Linked DNA regions of Candidatus Finniella inopinata. Each later gene encodes a partner of the first gene's protein in a complex. Links are inferred from orthologs where the notes say so. Each region holds a gene or a part of one and is shown on either strand. Other genes may lie near its edges.

Region 1 (6,308 bases):
CATCGAAACTTCTCGTCTCAAATCACCTTCAACTTGAAAACCGCGATCGATGACTTCTCTAATCTTGATGACCTCTTGATCAGTCAGCTCATTGACTCGCTTCTCGATATTCACATTTGCTTCGGCCATAATTTGTTGAGCGCGATAATTGCCAATACCAAAAATATAGGTCAAAGAAATGACCGCTTTTTTCTGGGTTGGTATGTTTACACCTGCAATACGTGCCACGTTTTTTCTCCTTAAATGTGACTTAAAACCGGTTAATGACTGACACTATTTGACTCTTCACATTGTCTAAATTTTGCGATGAATCAATTTCAATCAATAGACCCTTTTCTTTATAATAATTGATAAGCGGATAGGTGCTTTCGTAATAAATCTTTAAACGCTTTTCGAGACTTTCCTTACTATCATCCTCACGTGATACAAATCGCTTACCACCGCAGGTATCACAAATTCCTTCTACCTGAGGCTTGTTGTTTTTTTCGTGATACACCCGCCCACAGTCAACACAATTAAATCGACCTGTTATTCTATCCACAAGTGCATCCTCTGCAATTGAAAAACTAACAACACAATCAATTTTTAAATTCTGCTCATCAAGAACATTATCTAATGCCTTGGCCTGAACCAGGGAACGCGGAAATCCATCAAATAGTACATCCCTTGTCTCTGCTTGTTCAAGGCTTTTTTTGATAATATCCAATATTATTTGGTCATTAACAAAAAGGCCGTTGTTGATTGTCGAAGCTATCTGCAAACCAAGTTGACTTTGGGAATGCACTTCTGTGCGGAGGAGATCGCCTGTCGACAAATGACAAAAACCATGGGTATCTTTTAAGAATTGAGACTGGGTGCCCTTCCCACATCCCGGGGGGCCCAAAAAAACCAAGATCATAAAGTTTACTTACCTTTGAGCTTTGATTTTTTAATAAGACCTTCATATTGGTGCGCAACCAAATGGGATTGAACCTGAGAGATCGTATCAATTGTAACACTTACCACGATAAGCAAACTAGTCCCACCAAAATAAAAGGGTAAAGAGACCCGCGAGAGTATTAGTTCAGGCAACACACAAATTGAAGCCAGATACAAAGCACCCACAGCCGTCAATCTTGTCAAAACGTAATCCAAATAATCTACTGTCTGTTGACCAGGCCTAACACCAGGAACGTAGGTACCCATCTTTCTTAAATTCTCCGCTGTTTCTGCAGGATTAAACATGAGGGCGGTATAAAAGAAAGCGAAGAAGATAATTAATGATACGAATAAGGCGATGTAGAGAGGATGTCCATGACTAAATACCCTAGCAAAGACTGCCCACCATGAATCGGGGTCTGGACTAGAAAATCCAACAATTGTAGCAGGCAAAAGCAATAAAGATGATGCAAAAATCGGTGGAATAACACCCGCACTATTCAGCTTTAAAGGCAAATGGGTACTCTGCGAAACAGCCGGCATATTAGCCGACACTTGACGCTTTGGGTATTGTATAGGAATTCTTCTTTGCGCCTTTTCCATAAAGACGATATAGCCGATAACTAATGCAATCATAGATAAAATTGAAATGATGACGATAGCGGAGAGCGCCCCTTGGCGACCCAATTCAAATGTATTAAAGACGGCTTGGGGCAAGTTTGCTACGATACCTGAATAAATGATAAGCGAAGTTCCATTCCCAATACCACGTGAGGTTATTTGTTCACCCAACCACATTATGAAAAGAGTACCACCTGTTAATGTAACAACGGTAGTCAATCGAAATATAAATCCAGGATCGATAACAGCTGGGCCTGTGTGACCGGTAATTTTTTCCAAACCGGCAGCAATACCAAATGCTTGAATGCAGGCTAACAAAACTGTCCCGTATCGTGTGTATTGATTCAATTTACGCTTTCCGCTCTCACCCTCTTTCTTTAGGGCTTCCATGTGAGGGGAAACAGATGTTAACAACTGCACGATGATGCTGGCAGAAATGTAAGGCATGATGTTCAGTGAGAAAATTGTCATACGACCAATCGCACCGCCGGAAAACATATCAAGAATTCCCAATATGCCGCCAGAATTGTTACGAGCAAACTCAGCAATAATTAAAGGGTTAATACCGGGAAGTGGAACGTAAGTACCAATACGATAGATAACCAAAGCGGCCAGTGTAAACCAAATTCGTTTTTTTAAATCTTCGGCCTTTTTGAAAGATGAGAGACTAATACTTGCCGCTAATTGTTCTATTGCAGAAGACATTACAAACCTGTTCTAAAAATATTTTTTACTCAATGACGAGAGAACCACCAGCTTTTTCAAGCAATTCTTGGGCATTTTTGCTGGCACGGGTGACGGCAACCTTAACTGGTGACTGCAGAACACCATTCGCTATCAACGAAACCCCTTCGATATGTTTCGGCATATAGCGATGCTGAATCAACAAGGCTCTATCAATCTGACCGCCTTCAGGCAAAAGACCCTTCGAGACGATGTGGTTGATCTTGTTAAAATCAATTTCATACATAGACATTCTGTGGATGTTAACGAAACCACGTTTCGGTAAACGTCTGTATATCGGTGTTTGCCCGCCTTCAAATCCATTAATGGCCACGCCGCTACGTGCAGTTTGTCCTTTACCACCTCTCCCGGAGGTCTTTCCAAGACCAGATCCAATACCGCGTCCTAAAACCTTTTTACCAACGCGGGCTCCAAGATTGTCTTTAATAGTATTTAATTGAAATTCCATTTTTTGATCCTTAACCAAAAAAAATTACTCTGAAACGATTCGTACCATGTGTGTAAGCTTAGACAATAACGCCCTAACGGTTTGATTATCCTCAAGCTCTCGTATAGAATTCACTCTGCCTAGGCCTAATGACTTTAAATAAAGCCGTTGACGTCCATCACGACGAATCGCACTTCCATACTGTTGTACTTTTAACATTGTTTTCACAATTTCAGTCGTCTTTTTTTTCGTTGCCATTATAAAAAACTCTATTCGTCTTGTTTATGATTAGCTGTTGGCGTCAGTAAGTTCTAATGACCCTGCACCTGCCTTAGGAGTATCACGACGCGCAACAATATCACTTAGCTTTTTCCCAAGTTTTGTTGATATTTGACGGGGTGAACAAACTGACTTCAAGGCCTCGATTGTCGCCCGCACCACATTGTGATAATTGGGCGTCCCAACCGACTTACTAACGACATCATGCAAGCCCAAAGCTTCAAAAACGGCACGCATCGCACCACCAGCAATAACACCAGTTCCTGCGGAAGCTGTCCTTAAAAACACACGACTGGCGCCAACACGCGCATGTACGTCATGGTGTAATGTTCTTCCTTCACGAAGTGGAACACGAATCATTGCTTTACGGGCCTTCTCAGAAGCTTTTCTAACTGCATCTGGAACTTCACGCGCCTTACCATTGGCATAGCCTACACGGCCACGCCCATCGCCAACAACTACAAGAGCTGAGAAACGCATGGTTTTACCACCCTTAACAACTTTTGTAACACGTCTTACGCTGACGAGTTTTTCAACGAGTTGTTGGTCTTCTTTTGAATTTTCGTTTGATGAAGGTCTTGCCATTTATTCGTTAATCCTAAAATTTTAATCCATGTTCGCGCGCTGCTTCTGCTAACGCTTGAATACGTCCATGATACAAAAAACCTGAACGGTCAAATGCGACTTCAGTTATACCCTTTTTTAGTGCTTCCTGGGCAATAAGTTTACCAACTAAAGTAGCAGCCTCTTTGTTAGATCGTGATTTGAGTTGCTTTGCTTCCTCACTTAAAGTTGAGGAACAAGCAAGTGTCTTAGATTGGTTATCATCGATTATCTGGGCATACATATTCTTATTAGTACGATGAACAGTTAAACGTAACTTATCAGGTGAAACTTTTTTTAGTTTTGTACGCTGACGATCTTTTCTTTTATTGCGTAATTCTGCAGATGTTGTCATCTTACTTCTTCTTTCCTTCTTTTCTTACGACAAACTCATTCTGTCGAATCATACCTTTGCCTTTATATGGCTCTGGAGGACGATGTGAACACAGAACAGCGCCAATTTGACCAACTCTCTGTTTAGAAGCACCCGTTATAGCAATACTAGTTGGCTTTTCACATTTAATTGTCAAATCAGAGGGTATATCAAACACAACATCATGGCTAAAACCAAGTTGCATCGTCAACTTGCTCCCGGCAACAGCCGCCTTATATCCTACACCAACCAAATCAATATTAAGTGTAAAACCGTTATCGATGCCTTTTACAATATTTTGAACATTGCGTTGTGTCGTGCCCCATATTCTTCTCGTAGAAGTCTGCTCATTTGCAGGGACTAACTTTATTCCATTATCAGTTTTTTCCAATAAAATAACTTCAGGAAGAGAATATTCTCCAGCACCTAACTTTCCCTTGAAGGAAAGAGTTTGCCCAGCCTGAGACCAGGTCACTGAGTTTGGAACAACGATTTCGCTTTTACCGACTCTTGACATCTTATAATCCTAAAATACAGAACAAATAACTTCGCCACTAACGGATAACTGACGTGCTTTAACATCAGACATCACACCCTGGGAAGTCGAAAGTATATTAATACCTAAACCATTATAAACATGTGGCAAATCTTTAATGGAAGAATAAACCCTTCTACCAGGTGTTGAAACACGCTTAATGTTACGAATTACAGGTGCACCTTCATGATATTTGAGCTCAACCTTTAAGGTTGGGTGCCCTCTGTCATCAATATCTTTGGTGTATCCTCGAATGTATCCTTCTTCGAGCAATACATCTAAAACTCTGGCGCGAGCCTTCGAAGCAGGAGAAAGCACAGATGTTTTACCTATCATGTGTGCATTTCTAATTCTTGTTAATAAGTCGCCAATGGGATCTAATATCGTCATTTTACTACCAACTTGATTTAACTAAACCGGGTATCAACCCTTGTGAACCTAACTCTCGTAAAGCTATACGAGACATTTTAAATTTTCTATAAAAACTACGTGGACGACCAGTAACCTCACAACGATTTCTCACACGTACAAGCGCTGTATTCCTTGGAAGCTGAGCTAGTTTATGAACAGCTTGTATGCGATCTTCAAATTCAGTTGCTTTGTCACTTATCACTTTTTTTAAACTCGTCCTCAACAGGCTCTTCCCTGCTGCCAACCGTCTTTTCTTATTATTGTTTTCTATAGCGCTTCTCTTAGCCATACAATCCTCTTATCTAATTGGCAAACGGAAAATTCATTGCTTTCAAAAGATGAAGCGCTTCTTCATCAGTCTGAGCAGTAGTACAAACAGTTATGTCCATTCCACGAATCTTATCAACTTTATCGTAGTTTATCTCTGGAAAGACTATCTGCTCTTTAATTCCCAAGGAATAGTTCCCCTTACCATCAAAACTGCGCCTAGACAATCCCCTAAAGTCACGAACACGAGGCAGACCTATATTTATCAAACGATCAAGAAAATCGTACATACGATCTTTTCTAAGAGTAACCTTAGCTCCAATGTTCATACCTTCTCTTAATTTAAAAGAAGCTATAGATTTTTTCGCCTTGGTCAATACAGGTTTCTGACCAGCAATAGCTGTCATATCATCAACAGCAAACTGAATTTTTTTGCTGTCCTGAGTTGCCTCACCCACGCTCATATTAATAACAATCTTAGTAACCCTGGGGGTACGAAATTCATTACTAATTTCTAAATCCTTCATAAGTTGGGATTTAATGTGAGTCTTATATTTTTCTTTTAAGCCAGTCATCATACTCTCAATTTATTAAGGCTTTAAATTATTATTCAAAACTGTTCCGGACTTTTTAAAGTATCGGACTTTTTGACCATCGTGAATCTTAAACCCAACCTTTGCTGGCTTTCCGTCAGACGGGTCTACCAAAGATAAGTTTGAGATATGAATGGGAAGATTTTTTTTTGTGGGACCCCCAGGATTCGTTGAGGAAGGCTTATAGTTTCTTGTAACTACATTAATACCCTCTACAGTTGCTTTTGCATCATCCAAAACAACCTTTAGTATATATCCCTGTTTCCCTTTATCTTTTCCTGCAACAACCTGAACAAGGTCACCACGCTTAACTTTAAATTTAGGTTGTGTCATCTTATATAACCTCTGGGGCTAAAGAAATAATTTTCATATAACCGGAAGATCTTAGCTCTCTCGTAACAGGGCCAAAAATACGACTTCCAATGGGCTCACCTTGCTTATTTATTAACACGGCTGCGTTTTGATCAAATTCTATGAAGGAACCATCTATTCTTTTAATCGCCTGCTTTGTTCGTACAATCACTGCGCGATGAACGT
Region 2 (5,528 bases), on another replicon or contig:
ATATTCAGCTGTAGTATCATATGATATTATCACCAACAACCCCATAGAAAGGTTCTCTATGTTTTCCTTAAATTCCTACACAGCCCTGGTCACAGGTGCCACGGGTGGCATTGGCCAAGCTATTGCCCACGCGTTGGCGGCACAAGGTGCTCGGGTGGCCTTGTCTGGAACACGTCAAAATGTTTTGGAGGAAGTAGCTTCCCAACTTCAAGCCCAGTATGGCACCAAACCCATTGTTCTTCCCTGCTCTTTAACTGATGCTAATTCTCTTGAGGCTCTACTTCCAGAGGCTGAAGAAAAAATGGGCAAGGTTGATATTTTGGTAAACAATGCAGGCATCACACGCGATAGCTTGGCCATACGGTTAAAGGATGAAGATTGGCAACAAGTTTTAGACGTCAACTTAACGGCTTGTTTTCGGTTATGTCGGTCGGCCCTTAAGGCGATGATGAAACGTCGATATGGACGCATTATCAACATAAGTTCGGTTGTTGGCACCACAGGCAATGCAGGTCAGGCGAATTATTGCGCCTCTAAGGCTGGAATGGTTGGGTTATCAAAGGCTCTTGCCTTAGAAGTTGCCACCCGCGGCATTACAATTAACTGTGTCGCACCGGGTTTTATCGAATCTGATATGACCACAGGACTTCCAGATTTAGTTAAAGAAAAAATTATTAGCAATGTCCCAGTAAAACGCATGGGCACCCCACAAGAAATTGCAAGTGCCGTCGTTTACTTAGCTAGTGCCGAAGCCAGCTATATCACAGGTCACACCTTGCATGTTAATGGGGGCATGAACATGATTTGAACTGCATTTTTAGCGTGGCCCGAATTTGTTTTTCGCAATATTACCCTTGCGGAGAGCAGAGAAAAAATCTATAAAAACTAAAGTAGTAAAAAATTAGTTTCTGGGGGCGCGTCATGGCTTGTAAAACATCTGGACTCAGCGGATTTGATGATTTTTCAAACGTTACCGCACAGAATATTTTATCTGTCATAACAAAGGATAAAATCTGCGAGGCTTCTGACCTTATTGGCCGGTCCGTTAACCGCACGCCCCTTTTAGAAACCCCCTGGTTAAGTCAAAAAATTCAAGGCACCGTTCATCTTAAGCTAGAGAACATGCAGGTCGCCGGCTCTTGTAAAGCACGTGGAGTCTATCTGAAACTGCTTAGCCTTACTGCAGAACAAAAAGAGCGCGGCGTCATTACCATATCGACTGGTAATCATGCTTTGGGCGTTGCCCACCAAGCTCAGCTTATGGGCATTAAAACAACCATCGTAATGCCCGAAAATACTCCTTTTTCTAAGGTTGAAAGCCTTCGTCAGTATGGCGTCTCAGTTATTTTGCAGGGCAAACATATGCCTCAATCGCGGGACTTCGCGATGCAACTTATTAAGACACACGGCTATACCATGATCCACCCATTCGATGACCCCTATATCATCACGGGCCAGGGCACAGTGGGCTTGGAAGTCATGCAACAAGCTTCTAACCTGGATACATTGATTGTTCCAGTGGGCGGAGGGGCGTTTGCAGCAGGCATTTGTATTGCCGCTAAAGCCATCAATCCACAAATTCATATTATTGGTGTTCAGTCAGAATTCTGCCCAGCCACGGCTGAAATTTTATTTCCAAACTCGATGCCGACCGAGCGTTGTTTTGCAACAAAAAGCCTGGCTGAAAGCATGAATGTTCAGTTCCCTGGCGAGCTGGCCTTATCTGTTCTGGCAGAACATTTAGACGATTGTATTGTTATACCCGAAAAATATATTGAGCTGGCGGTTGGATCGTTGATTGACCGCAGCAAAATTGTGGCCGAAGGGGCTGGGGCTTTGGGTGTTGCCTGCTTGTTGTATGCTCCCGAATTATTTCATCACAAACGCGTTGGCGCATTTATAAGCGGTGGCAATATTGATGCAAAAGATTTAGCCACAGTTTTGTCCAAAAGTCATAAAGATAAAGGGTGTTTAAAACGGTATCAAATTGAAACCACAGATACACCAGCCATCCTAGGACAGCTTTCTTATATTATTGGAAAGGCGGGTGGACAAATTTTTGAATTAAGCCAAGAAAAAACTTTAAACAACATCTCTGCAAAAAAAACTTCGATTAATGCCGTTATTGAAACACGCAATACACAACATGCCTATGACGTTTTTCAAGCTTTGGTTAATGGTGGGTTTTCAGCGCAAATGCTAGAAGAATAAAAAAAAGGGCTTCACTTGGAAGCCCGCCTTAAATTATGGAGCAAAAGCTATGACCAAAAGTTCTTTCAATCACCCCTTATACCTTAATTTTACAAAAGATATCCTTATGCCATGGCCGCTTTTATAAAGGCTGAAAACAAAGGGTGAGGTTCAAATAAACGAGATTTCAATTCAGGATGGAACTGAACCCCAATAAACCAAGGATGGTCAGCACGTTCAACAATTTCTGGCAATACACCATCCGGTGACAACCCAGAACACTTCAAACCAGCCTCAGCCAAACGCTCAATGTAATGCGTGTTAACCTCATACCGATGACGATGGCGCTCCTGGATCAGGTCAGCATTATAAACTGTATGAACCAAAGAGTGGGGCATTAAACGGCAAGGATAAGATCCTACCCGCATTGTGCCGCCTAAATCACTGCTCTCCGTTCGAGTCTGTATCCCTGCCTCTGATTGCCATTCTCGCATTAAGCCAACGACAGGCTCTGCTGTCGGGCCAAATTCAGTGCTGGAGGCTTGGGCTAATCCCAGCTGATTCCGACAGGCCTCTATCACCGCCAATTGCATCCCGAAACAAATCCCCAAAAATGGAACCTTATTTTCGCGGGCAAATCGTATAGCCTCTAGCTTTCCTTCGATGCCTCGTTCACCAAAACCACCGGGAACCAAAATAGCTTTCACGTCTTTTAGTTTTTGATGCAGCTGATCTAAATCTTGGGAATCAATCCAAACCAAATCAAGCTTTAATCCCAGAGGGATGGCTGCATGGTTTAGGGCCTCGATTAAGGATTTATAGGCATCTAGCAGCTGTGTATACTTTCCAACAATGCCTATCTTAAGGCTTTTGTTGGCAGCACCTAGCTGGGTTTGAATACCTTGCCACTGTGCCAAATCACTAGCTGACTCATCAAGGCAAAAATGATGACAAACTTGGCGATCAAGGCCTTCCGCATGATACTGCAAAGGAACTTCATAAATGTTAGAGGCATCCAACGCGGCGATGACATTATCGCTGGCTAGGTTGCAAAATTGGGCCAGTTTGCGTTTGGCTTCTTGAGGAATAGGGCGATCACTTCGGCACAGTAAAATGTCGGCTTGAATACCCACGCTCAACAACTCCTTGACAGAATGTTGCGTTGGTTTTGTTTTTAATTCTCCGGCCGTGGCTATATAGGGTAAAAGCGTAAGATGCACAAATAACGTGCGTTCTCGCCCCAAATCATTGCGCAATTGACGAATGGCTTCCAGATAAGGCAAACCCTCTATATCACCAACAGTTCCGCCAATTTCACATAAAACAAAATCAGCATTCTCCGTATCCCGCATGATGAAACTTTTAATTTCATCTGTAATGTGGGGAATGACTTGGACCGTGGCGCCTAAATAGTCACCGCGACGCTCTCTGCTTAGGACCGTTGAATAGATTTTACCAGTTGTGACATAATCACTGGATCGGGCTGAAACGCCGGTAAATCGCTCATAATGACCAAGGTCAAGATCAGCCTCTGTCCCGTCATCGGTTACAAAAACTTCGCCGTGCTCGTATGGGCTTAATGTCCCTGGGTCAATGTTCAGGTAGGGGTCAAGTTTGCGCAGCAAGACAGAGTAACCACGTGCCTGCAGTAAAGCCCCCAAAGCTGCAGAGGCCAAGCCCTTCCCCAATGAAGACGTAACACCGCCAGTTATAAAGATATAACGGGTGACCATTAGGTTTTTGGATTTTCAGATTGTTTAGTATCTAGCAAAGATGAAGCTTGACGCAACTGAGAGCTGGTAATGATTGTCATCAAAATACAATTTCCAATAAACAATACAGCCAACACAGCGGTGATCCGCGTCAAAAGGTTTGCAGCTCCACGGGCTGTGAACATACTGTTTCCAGCACCACTTCCACTGCCGCCCAAAAGCCCACCCCCGCCCTCGCTTCGTTGTAGTAAAATTACGCCGATCAGGGAAATTGTTATCAAAATATGAATTGTCAAAAGTAGGTTCATCGTACTCTCTTGCGATTTAAAAGTTTATTTATTAGGGGCCATAATCATAACCATCTGGCGACCTTCTAGTTTTGGTACATTTTCAGTCTTAGCAATTTCTTCAAAGTCTTGCTTTAACTTAAGCAAAATTTCCAACCCGATTTCTTGGTGGCTCAACTCTCGCCCGCGAAAACGCATAAGGATCTTAACCTTGTTCCCTTCTTCCAAGAAACGTTGAATGGCCCGGCACTTGGTAGACAAATCCCCGTCGTCAATCATCGGTCGCATTTGCACTTCTTTAACTTCTATGATTTTCTGTTTCTTTTTGGCTTCGGCTTTTTTCTTTTGCTGTTCGTATTTGAACTTCCCGTAATTGAGAATTTTACATACAGGCGGTTCAGCATTAGGAGAAAGCTCAACCAAGTCTAAACCAATTTCTGAAGCTCTTTGTAAGGCCTCGCTACGCGTAACGACACCCACCATTTCACCATCTTCATCAACAAGCCTAACTTGAGGAACAGTAATTTCTTCATTGATTCTTGGGCCATCATGTTTGGGGGCCTCGCGCGAACTAAAGGAGTCTGTGGGCAAACGGGCTATAAGAATTCTCCATTGTGGTTAACTTTTACAAGTATTGTTTTAGCAAGAATCCACGCAGTCGTCCAGAAATTAGAAATTATTTAAGTAAAACAAAAAATGTTCTCGCAGCGCAATCTTGATTTTGTACATTTTTTGTGCTAGTGAAGTGCTTTAGATATATTAATCATAGCTTTTCACAAGTTTGCCAAAAGGTTAACTTTGATGGGATCTGAATCCGAAAGTCGAGTTACTTTAAGATGACCTACGCCGTAACAGAGGCCTGCATTCGTTGCAAATATATGGATTGCGTTACGGTTTGCCCCGTGGACTGTTTCTATGAGGGCGAAAATATGTTGGTCATTAATCCGGATGAATGCATTGATTGTGGTGTTTGCGAACCCGAGTGTCCAGCCGAAGCCATCATCCCAGACAGCAATCCAGGGGCCGAAAAGTGGGTGGAAATTAATCGTCAATATGCAGGATTGTGGCCCAATATTACGATCAAAGTGGAACCTCCAAGCGATGCAGATCAGTGGCTGAAGGTTGCCGATAAATTTCAAAATGAATTCAGTCCAAAACCCAGTCTAGGCAAAAGTAATTGAACTTCATGAAAATGGCCTTGAATTGACACATAAGAGCTACCACATACCAAATTATAGACGACTCAATAAATCTTAAAAGGTGCACATCATGTCAGATTTTAAATTTACAACCGGTGATTTTGTTGTTTACCCAGCGCATGGTGTGGGTAAATTGGTGG

The links. The genes of interacting proteins can lie anywhere in the genome.
Region 2: the proteins of secY (region 1) and secG are in contact, whole or in part, in a crystal structure (PDB 5AWW), measured with the Thermus thermophilus proteins. The link is inferred for Candidatus Finniella inopinata from one-to-one orthologs. Residues at the interface, in WP_096411648.1 of Thermus thermophilus: Leu14, Gln16, Arg17, Phe20, Ile34, Pro35, Pro37, Ile72, Arg108, Arg109, Asn112, Gln113, Arg116, Ile117, Ile120, Pro145, Gly146, Trp147, Phe152, Phe155, Val156, Val159, Thr160, Val162, Ala163, Gly164, Ala166, Leu167, Trp170, Glu173; in WP_223903268.1 of Thermus thermophilus: Tyr5, Ile9, Tyr12, Leu13, Ala16, Leu19, Val20, Val23, Leu24, Gln26, Glu27, Pro28, Gln30, Gly31, Ala32, Asp34, Leu35, Met36, Gly37, Gly38, Ser39, Ala40, Asp41, Leu42, Phe43, Ala45, Arg46, Val48, Tyr53, Thr56.

What each region holds. Positions count from the first base shown.
Region 1 is NZ_SCFB01000005.1:254,557-260,864, reverse strand. What follows is about bases 75-3,040. They hold secY (preprotein translocase subunit SecY), read right to left. Parts: upstream 2,245-3,040; coding sequence 904-2,244; downstream 75-903. Other genes in these bases: rpsE (30S ribosomal protein S5), read right to left, coding at 2,999-3,040; rpmD (50S ribosomal protein L30), read right to left, coding at 2,756-2,968; rplO (50S ribosomal protein L15), read right to left, coding at 2,270-2,731; EQU50_RS04860 (adenylate kinase), read right to left, coding at 251-898; rpsM (30S ribosomal protein S13), read right to left, coding at 75-228. Also shown: more of rpsM, read right to left, coding at 1-74; more of rpsE, read right to left, coding at 3,041-3,574; rplR (50S ribosomal protein L18), read right to left, coding at 3,588-3,947; rplF (50S ribosomal protein L6), read right to left, coding at 3,949-4,482; rpsH (30S ribosomal protein S8), read right to left, coding at 4,492-4,890; rpsN (30S ribosomal protein S14), read right to left, coding at 4,895-5,200; rplE (50S ribosomal protein L5), read right to left, coding at 5,214-5,753; rplX (50S ribosomal protein L24), read right to left, coding at 5,769-6,104; rplN (50S ribosomal protein L14), read right to left, coding at 6,106-6,308. UniProt on the Bacillus subtilis protein: The central subunit of the protein translocation channel SecYEG. Consists of two halves formed by TMs 1-5 and 6-10.
Region 2 is NZ_SCFB01000002.1:108,019-113,546, forward strand. Bases 2,567-5,528 are described here. They hold secG (preprotein translocase subunit SecG), read right to left. Parts: upstream 4,211-5,528; coding sequence 3,923-4,210; downstream 2,567-3,922. Other genes in these bases: EQU50_RS01365 (CTP synthase), read right to left, coding at 2,567-3,923; infC (translation initiation factor IF-3), read right to left, coding at 4,235-4,780; fdxA (ferredoxin FdxA), read left to right, coding at 5,026-5,370; EQU50_RS01385 (CarD family transcriptional regulator), read left to right, coding at 5,459-5,528. Also shown: fabD (ACP S-malonyltransferase), read left to right, coding at 1-14; fabG (3-oxoacyl-[acyl-carrier-protein] reductase), read left to right, coding at 59-808; EQU50_RS01360 (pyridoxal-phosphate dependent enzyme), read left to right, coding at 922-2,211; more of EQU50_RS01365, read right to left, coding at 2,316-2,566. UniProt on the Bacillus subtilis protein: Involved in protein export. Participates in an early event of protein translocation.